Regions from separate parts of the Sphingomonas sp. CFBP 8765 genome, predicted to be linked through region 4. Evidence: predicted binding sites of a transcription regulator. Region 4 holds the regulator's gene; each other region holds the start of a gene.
What was found. Region 4 encodes LexA, which represses DNA repair genes until DNA is damaged. Its sites were predicted from a motif close to GTTCCNCNCTTGTTCT; they were not measured.
Positions count from the first base shown of each region.

Region 1: IFT87_RS03275 (LexA family protein) is a predicted target of LexA. The motif match lies at 1,247-1,262, and genes of this name have one in related genera.
Region 2: IFT87_RS03740 (ribonucleoside-diphosphate reductase subunit alpha) is a predicted target of LexA. The motif match lies at 1,261-1,276, and genes of this name have one in related genera.
Region 3: IFT87_RS00715 (ATP-dependent helicase) is a predicted target of LexA. The motif match lies at 1,253-1,268, and genes of this name have one in related genera.

Region 1 covers NZ_JACYTY010000001.1:670,061-672,263, reverse strand. Annotated here, with positions in the region: gene IFT87_RS03275 (LexA family protein) at 1,305-1,730, shown strand; gene IFT87_RS03270 (Y-family DNA polymerase) at 1,727-2,203, shown strand, end outside.
Region 2 covers NZ_JACYTY010000001.1:777,999-780,201, reverse strand. Annotated here, with positions in the region: gene IFT87_RS03740 (ribonucleoside-diphosphate reductase subunit alpha) at 1-1,164, opposite strand, end outside; gene IFT87_RS03735 (EAL domain-containing protein) at 1,572-2,203, opposite strand, start outside.
Region 3 covers NZ_JACYTY010000001.1:157,547-159,749, forward strand. Annotated here, with positions in the region: gene IFT87_RS00700 (inorganic phosphate transporter) at 1-1, opposite strand, end outside; gene IFT87_RS00705 (UrcA family protein) at 223-549, opposite strand; gene IFT87_RS00710 (GFA family protein) at 775-1,170, opposite strand; gene IFT87_RS00715 (ATP-dependent helicase) at 1,281-2,203, shown strand, end outside.
Region 4 covers NZ_JACYTY010000003.1:212,912-215,114, reverse strand. Annotated here, with positions in the region: gene IFT87_RS09600 (ComEC/Rec2 family competence protein) at 1-533, shown strand, start outside; gene lexA (transcriptional repressor LexA) at 694-1,425, opposite strand; gene IFT87_RS09590 (molybdopterin molybdotransferase MoeA) at 1,494-2,203, opposite strand, start outside.

The DNA of each region.
Region 1 (2,203 bases), on a different contig from region 4:
TCGGCAATGGTTGCGGCGATCCGGTCGGAACACCGAAGAAGATGAGCTCGCACAGTGGGTTTCGGAAGAGATCGAGAACGGCGCGCGGCCGCGTGAAGAGGTCGACGCGCGCCTGCAGTGGCCACAAAAACCGCAGGGACTGCCAAAGGCGCTGCCGATAGCGTGTAAGCCGTAGCCGCAGCCTTTAAGAGTGAGATCATTAGAGTGCCGGCTTGTCCCGTCGCACTCGAGTTGAACGTCCTGATTATCCCCCCGTCGAGCCCGACCTTCGTGGATCTATCTACTAGGAAGCCGGAGCCCGCATCAATTACGACCATGCGCCCGCGCGACGCTTTCGCCGCGATCGCGGGCGTGTAGGCGATAGCGAGGGTAGGATCCTTGTCGCTGGGGCAGCGTAGGATCCGATGAGCAATAGAGCCTGAGATTCTAGTTTTCGGCAGGAAATAGCTCAGCTGCGGGCGAGGGGCAGTCGAATGACCTGTTGCAGCGAGCACGGCAGCCAGCAAAAGCATGGCGATCCCTTTCATCACGGACTCTTACACACGCGTGCGCTACATAACTGACAGCAACCATATCGCTCCCCATTTCGGCCTGTCAATGCATTTGCCGAATGTTTCTAAAGACTAGCTATAAAAATGCTGGCCGTCTCACATGTTGATTCTCATGGGTTCCGCTACTCAATGCGAAGAGGCCCAGACAGAATTCAAAACTTGTAAAACATTGTGGCATTAGAACTGTCGTAAGACCCATAACGCAGATAGAGATCACAAGGTTCTTACAACTATGAGGTTGAATGGTGCGGCCGTACAACCGTCATGTAAAAATCGCGGTTTTGCTGACCCAACAAACCAAATAGACATTGAGTAAAGCGTCTGGGTATGGGCCGAAACGAAGTGGTACTTTGGCTAGCTCCCGCAGGCTATAGTATGGCGTTGGAAACGGCGGCCAAGTGCATCAATATGCATCAGCGGATGATCCTCAAAAGGGCCAAGGAACCCGCATTTTTCATCGGGCTGGCATCAAAAACTTGGTTTGCATCAAAAGAGACCCAAAAAGCCCGCGGGCGAGGCGGGGGTTCTTGCGCTGCTTTTGGGGGTCGCGGGCTTCTGGCCGCTTGGTCCGGTCCGGACCGCTTGGTGGGCTTCGACGGATAGTCGGCCCTATGCCGTGACTGCGCGACCAAGCGACTGACGCGCTCTGATCACGCGCGTCAGCGTCAAATGCCCGCACCTCACTGAAATCATGTGTTCCCTTTCTGTTCTGACTCACGCTAGATGGCGGTCCAAAGAGTCGCGGGAACAATCATGCACCACCTCCACCTCCACGATGTCCCGTTCGACCTGATACCGTTCGAAGTGCCGTTCTTCCTGTCGCGAACGCCAGCTGGCTTTCCGTCGCCGGCACAGGACGACATGGAGGAGCCGATCGACCTCGGCGCCTGGCTCGTCCAGCACCCCGCCGCCAGCTACATCATGCGCGTCGACGGCCATTCCATGCTGGGCGCCGGCATCAACGACGGCGACCTGATCGTCGTCGACCGATCCAAGACGCCGCGCGCCGGCGCGATCGTCGTCGCCATGGTCCATGGCGACCGCACGCTGAAGCGCCTGCGGCACATGGATGGCCGGCACTGGCTCGTCCCCGAGGCTGAGGGTTACCCGCACACGCTCGTTGATGAGAATGTCGAGATCTGGGGCGTCGTCGTCGGCGTCGCGCGCCAAGTCCGGTGAGCGGGCCGATCGCGCTCATCGACTGCAACAACTACTATGTCTCGTGCGAGCGCGCGTTTGACAGCAGCCTCATCGGGGTGCCCGTCATCGTGCTGTCGAACAATGACGGGTGCGCCGTCGCCCGCTCGGCAGAGGCCAAGGCGCTTGGCATCAAGATGGGCGAGCCCGTCCACCTGCTGCGCGACAAAATCCGCACGCACGGGATTCGCGTGCTGTCGTCGAATTACACCCTGTACGGCGACATGCAGCGCCGGGTGGTCGCGGCGTGCGATGCCTTCGCACGGGACTTCGAGATCTACTCGATCGACGAGACGTTCCTCGACCTGACCGGCTTCGAAGACCGCGACCTGGTCGCACACGTCAACGCGATGCGCGCCCAGGTCCGCCAGTGGACCACGATCCCCACCTGCGTCGGCATCGGCGACACCAAGACGCTGGCGAAGCTCGGCAACGCTGCGGCCAAGAAGAACCCG
Region 2 (2,203 bases), on a different contig from region 4:
GTGGAAGCCCATGACGCCAAGGCCGACCGAACGCTCGCGGCCCGCCGAATAGGCGGCGCGTTCCATGCCGGGCTCGTGGCGGTCGATATAGTCCTGCAGCACGTTGTCGAGGAAGCGCATGACGTCCTCGATCAGGCCCTTCTCGTCCTTCCACTGATCCCAGGTTTCGAGGTTCAGCGACGACAGGCAGCAGACCGCGGTCCGCTCGTTGCCGAGGTGATCCTTGCCGGTCGGCAGCGTGATTTCCGAGCAGAGGTTCGAGGTCGAGACCTTGAGGCCGAGTTCGCGGTGATGCTTGGGCATCGCCTTGTTCACGTGATCGGCAAAGACGATGTACGGCTCGCCGGTCTGGAGACGCGTCTCGACGAGCTTCTGGAACAGCGAGCGCGCGTCGACCGTGGCGCGGATCGCCTGATCCTTCGGCGAGCGCAGATGCCATTCCTCGCCGTTGCGCACCGCCTCCATGAAGGCGTCGGTGATCAGCACGCCGTGGTGGAGGTTCAGCGCCTTGCGGTTGAAATCGCCCGAGGGTTTGCGGATCTCGAGGAATTCCTCGATCTCGGGGTGCGAGACGTCGAGATAGACGGCCGCCGAGCCACGGCGCAGCGAGCCCTGCGAGATGGCGAGGGTGAGCGAATCCATGACGCGGACGAACGGGATGATGCCGCTGGTCTTGCCGTTGAGGCCGACCGGCTCGCCGATGCCGCGGACATTGCCCCAATAGGTGCCGATGCCGCCGCCGCGCGAGGCGAGCCAGACATTCTCGTTCCAGGTGTCGACGATGCCGCCGAGGCTGTCGGGGACCGAGTTGAGATAGCAGGAGATCGGCAGGCCGCGACCGGTGCCGCCGTTCGAGAGAACGGGGGTGGCGGGCATAAACCAGAGCTTCGAGATCGCGTCGTAGAGACGCTGCGCATGGCCGGCGTCATCGGCGTACGCAGACGCGACGCGGACGAACAGGTCCTGATAGCTCTCGCCCGGGAGCAGATAGCGGTCCTTGAGCGTCTCCTTGCCGAATTCGGTCAGCAGCGCGTCGCGGCTGTGATCGACCTCGACCGGGTAGATCTGCGCGCGCACGGAATGGCTGTCCTGCGCCTGACGCGGCGCCTTGGGGGCCTCTGCTGCGGGCGTGTCGAGGGTCTGTTCGATGGTGTCGGTCGTCATGTCGCTATCCCGGCTGCTGTCTCTGAAATCCAAAAGACCGCTCCTAAAATTCTGTAATCGTTCGAATCGGGAGCATATCCCATGCTATCATCGGGCAGATCAAAAGCAGAACGAAAACTGATCGGCAGCGCGTGGTCACGCCTGTCGACAACCAGGGTGGCAGCCCGAGGGGCGCACCGTGTTCTACCAGAGATAGGGCCTGCCGCTGTAAGTAGCCCCCAGATACTGTGCCAATCCCGCAGCGGGTGCAAGCCGCTAGTTGGCCCGTTGCGGCCCTGCCCGGACTGGATTGGGGTGTCCGGACGCGGCGGCGACGGCGCGACGCGTGGATCTGCGCCGGGTTCGCGATACGCAAGCGGATTTCGCGCCTTTCGAAATATTTTCGAGCGAGCCGCGCGCGCCCGCGGTCAGCCCGCGCGGCGCATCCCGCGGACCAGCGGCGGAGGGCCGAGCCGTTCGATATCGACCGGATGGTCGAAGGCGAGCCCGGCGCGGCCGTCGCGCAGCCAGCGAATCTGCGCGCCGATCATCTGGCCGTCGACGAGCTCGATCGAGACCCCGGCGCCGGTCGGATCGCCGCGGACCATCAGCCCCTCGACCATCGCGCCGCTGGTCGAGATGTCGCGGACGCGGACATCGACGAGCGTGTCCTCGACCAGCAGCCGCGCCGAGCGCAGCATCCGCACGCGCGGCGCACGGCTGGTCTTGAACCCGGCGGCGGTCGCCACCCCCGCGGCGGTGGAAAGCTGTTCCATCACCACTTCGTTGAGGACCGGGCGGCCATAGACATAGCCCTGGATATGGCTGCAGCCGAGATCGCGGACGAGCGCGATCTCGTCCTGCAGCTCGACGCCTTCCGCCGTCGTCTCCATGCCGAGCGTGTCGGCGAGCATGACGATCGCCTTGATGATCGCGGCGTTGCGATTGCCGGGCTCGGCCGCGCCCTTCACGAACGACTGGTCGATCTTGATCTTGTCGAACGGCGCGGTGCGTAAGTAGCCGAGCGACGAATAGCCGGTGCCGAAATCGTCGAGCGCGA
Region 3 (2,203 bases), on a different contig from region 4:
TGATCGCGCAGTCGGCCCTAACGATTACAACTTTATGACAACGCGATGCATCGCCGCGCGGCGATACCAGAATGACACAGTGACGAACCCCGCGCAGCGCGCGACCGCCCATGATCCTCCCCCGCCGGGGGGGGCAGGCACAGCCTGACGGCGGGGGAGGACCGCCGCGCCTTTGACAGAGCGGTCCTCCTTCAATCGCGCATCGGATCGAGCGCGACGACGCTAGCGCCCCGCGAGGCTTGCCAGCTGCGTCCCGTTGCGCGTCAGCAACGCGGCGGTCTGGACCGTGGCGTCCTGCATCATTTCCGTGCGGCACCGGCGCGACTCGGCAAAGGCATTCAGCCCGCCGGTCCGCGGGGCGCAGGTCCGGTTGACCGCCGACTGCACGCGACGCGCAAGCACACGCCGCCCGGCGTCGCTGGCCAGGTCTAGCCCGGCATGCGAGACACGGATCGTGACGGGGTCGCGCACCGGATCGGCGGCAGCGCCGGTCGCAAAAAGGCACGCGGAAGCGATCGCCGCCGAAGCGACGCTGTGGAGGATCTTCATGGTGACGTCCTTTGCTGGTCCTGCGGTCCGCAGGCACGCCGGCCTGCGCGCGACTAAGCCTGACCGTCGGGAGGACCGTCTCTGCGCGGCCTCTCCGACGAAGACCCTCGTCGCTGCGCACGCCCTACGCCCGGATCGTTACGCTCCCGCGACGGTTTGGCGACGGTTCGTCGGTCGCCCCGCGATTTCGAGCACCCCGCACCTCGGTGGCGACCGAACGCGCGCTCACATCCCCGGATAGCGCGCGAATTCGGGCAGGCTCGTCAGGTCCGCCATCCACGCCAGCCGCTCCGCGACCTGGATTTGCGCGCCCGGTGCGACCGACTCGGGATCGTCGAGCGTGCACGACTGGATGTCGATGATCCCCGGCAGCGCGACCGGGTTGGTGTAGAACAGCCCCGTCCCGCACGTTCCGCAGAACAGCCGCCGCCCGTGCTCGGACGACGCATAGGTCACCGGATCGCCCGAGATCTTCACCTGCTCGGTCTTGAACGCGATCCAGCCGACCATCGGCGCGCCTGCGCTTCGGCGGCAATCCTCACAGTGGCACAGCGCATGATGCGCCGCCTCGCCCGTCGCGACATAGTGGATCGCTCCGCAGTGGCATCGTCCCGACAACATGCACGCCTCCTGTTGATATTCTTGATTTGTTCCACACATCGCTGAGTCGTGCAAGCCTTAGCCGCTTGCCCGATCGCGCCCCGTTCCCTACCTGTTCACCGGTGAACCAGATCGCCCATCCGTCCGACGCAAACCGCCAGCCGCCCTATCTCCGCGGCCTCAACGATCCCCAGCGCGAGGCGGTGCTGACCACCGACGGCCCCGTCCTGATCATCGCCGGCGCGGGCACCGGCAAGACCGCGGCGCTGACCGCGCGCCTCGCACATCTGATCTTCACCAAGAAGGCGTGGCCGTCGGAGATCCTCAGCGTCACCTTCACCAACAAGGCCGCACGCGAGATGCGCGAGCGCGTCGGGCGCCTCGTCGGCGACGCGGTCGAGGGGATGCCGTGGCTCGGCACCTTCCACGCGATCGCCGCCAAGATGCTGCGCCGCCATGCCGAGCTCGTCGGGCTGCAGTCCAATTTCACGATCCTCGACACCGACGACCAGCTGCGGTTGCTCAAGCAGCTCATCCTCGCCGCCGATATCGACGAGAAGCGTTTCCCAACGCGCAGCCTCGCCGGGCTGATCGACCAGTGGAAGAACAAGGGCCTCGTCCCCGCCGATATCGATGCGGGCGAGAGCGAGCGCTACGCCAATGGCCGCGGCGGCGAGCTGTACGAGCAATATCAGACCCGGCTGCGCGCGCTCAACGCGTGCGATTTCGGCGACCTGCTGCTCCACATGCTCGTCATCCTGAAGACGCACCGCGACGTGCTCGCCCAGTATCAGCAGCGCTTCAAATACATCATGGTCGACGAGTATCAGGACACCAACTCGTCGCAATATCTCTGGCTGCGTCTGCTCGCGCAGGAGCGCAAGAACATTGCCTGCGTCGGCGACGACGACCAGTCGATCTATTCGTGGCGCGGCGCGCAGGTCGAGAACATCCTGAAGTTCGAACGCGATTTTCCCGGCGCGAAGGTCATCCGCCTCGAACAGAATTACCGCAGCACGCCGCATATCCTCGGCGCCGCCTCGGGCGTGATCGC
Region 4 (2,203 bases):
TCGCGGTCCGGACCGCCGCAGGGCTTGCACTTCTTCGCGATCGGGCGGGGGACTATGTCCGCGATACGCTGGCGGAGAATGGCGGGGTCGACGGAGAACCGCTGCTGCTGGCGGATCAGCCCGACGCGCGGTGCAGCCGCGAGCTGTGCTTGACGGATGTCGTCGCGCGGGGGCGGGCGTGGCGTGTGCTGGCAACGCGCAGCGTTTACCGGGTGCCGATCGCCGAGATGCTTGCCGCCTGCCGGCGCGCGGACATCGTCATCAGCGAGCGCGGGCTGCCGCGTGGTTGTACGCCGCGATGGCTGAAGCTCGATCGATCGGTGCTCGCGCGGACCGGGGGGATCGCGTTGACGTTGACCGCGGGGCGGATGGTGACGGTGCTCAATTCGGGGGATCGGCACCCGTGGCGCGATCCACCGACGCTGGCGCGGCCGGCGCGACGGTTCAGTGCGGGGGGCGATCAGCGCGGGGTGGCCGGGGGTGCGGCGTCAGTCCGGTTTCAGGTGCCGGGCCGGGGGTGGTCAGAGCGATAGGCTGCGACTGTGTATGTCGGGTCATGATCCTGTGAAGGTGGGGCCTCCGATTGGGAGGGCCGCAAATCAGAAACGCGGACGATGGTGCCTGGGGCCGTTGGTCACGAACGCCACTGCCTGTTGCGTGGCGGTGATGACCGCCAGCGCTCCCCGGCATTCGTCAGTCGTAGCGGCGCAGGATTCCCGACAGCTTGCCCTGGACCCGGACCTGTGCGGGCGCATAACGCTGGGGGTCATAGGCGCGGTTGGCCGGGTCGAGCCGGACCATTGCGCCCTCGCGGCGGAAATATTTGAGCGTCGCTTCGCTGTCCTCGATCAGCGCGACGACGATTTCGCCGTCGCGTGCGATCTCGGTGCGGCGGATCAGCGCATAGTCGCCGTCGAGAATGCCGGCTTCGACCATCGAGTCCCCCGAAACCTCCAGCGCATAATGCTCGCCAGTTCCGAGCAGTGCGGCCGGGACAGCAAGCATCGAACTGCCTTCAAAGGCTTCGATCGGGACGCCGGCGGCGATCCGGCCGTGCAGCGGGATCTCGACGACGTCGTTCGCCGCGATGCGGGCGGGCGACGCGGGCGTGGCGCTGGCCGTATCCGGCGCAGATACGGTGCCGGCCGATGCCTTAGCCTCCGACTTCGGCCCCGACTTCGCCGCAGTCTGTGCGATTGCCGCCTCGGGACGCTCAGGCATCCGCAGCACTTCGAGCGCGCGCGCCCGGTTGGGCAGGCGTCGGATGAAGTTGCGCTCCTCAAGCGCGCTGATCAGACGGTGCACGCCCGATTTCGATTTCAGGTCGAGCGCGTCCTTCATCTCCTCGAACGAGGGCGACACGCCCGTCTCGGCGAGGCGGTCATTGATGAAGCAGACAAGCTCGTGCTGCTTGCGCGTGAGCATAACGGTTCTCCGTCCGGAACAGACGAGGAACTTCTATGGAACACTTGCAGCTTCGTCAAGCGGTGACGTCACGCGATGACGAGGATTTCCGCCGAGTCGCCCGCCCTTGCCGCCGGCGCGTCGCCGTCGCGGATGATCAGGCAGGACGAACGGGCGAGCGTCAGCAGCATCGAGCTGTCCTGGATGGTCGAGGCATAGGCGCGACCCTCGCGCAGTTCGGCGCGCATATAGTCGGTCCGCGACTGGTTGGGCGGAAGATCCTCGCCGAGCAGCGCATGCGTCGTCTGCGGCAGGGGATCGCGCGCGCCGAGCATGTGCGCGACGACGGGGCGGACGAACAGGATCGCGGTGACGAAGGCGGAGACGGGATTGCCCGGCAGGCCGAGCAGCATCGTCCGGCCGAGCGTGCCCGCCATCATCGGCTTGCCCGGGCGCAGCGCGATCCGCCAGAAGTCGATTGCCCCGCCGGCCGCCTCGATCGCGGGGCGGACGAGGTCGTGATCACCGACCGACGCGCCCCCCGTGGTCACCAGCAGATCGGCATCGACCCCGGCAAAGGCGTCACGCAGCGTGTCGAGCCGGTCGGGGAGGATTCCGAGGTCGATAATGTCGACGGGCAGGTCGGCGAGCATCGCGGCGAGCATGATGCCGTTTGATTCCGGTAACGGGACGGGGTCGCTGGTCGACCCGGGCGGAACGAGCTCGTCCCCCGTCGCGGCGACCGCGACGCGCAGCGGGCGGCCGACCGACAGCGTGCCGTGTCCGCCGGTCGCAGCGA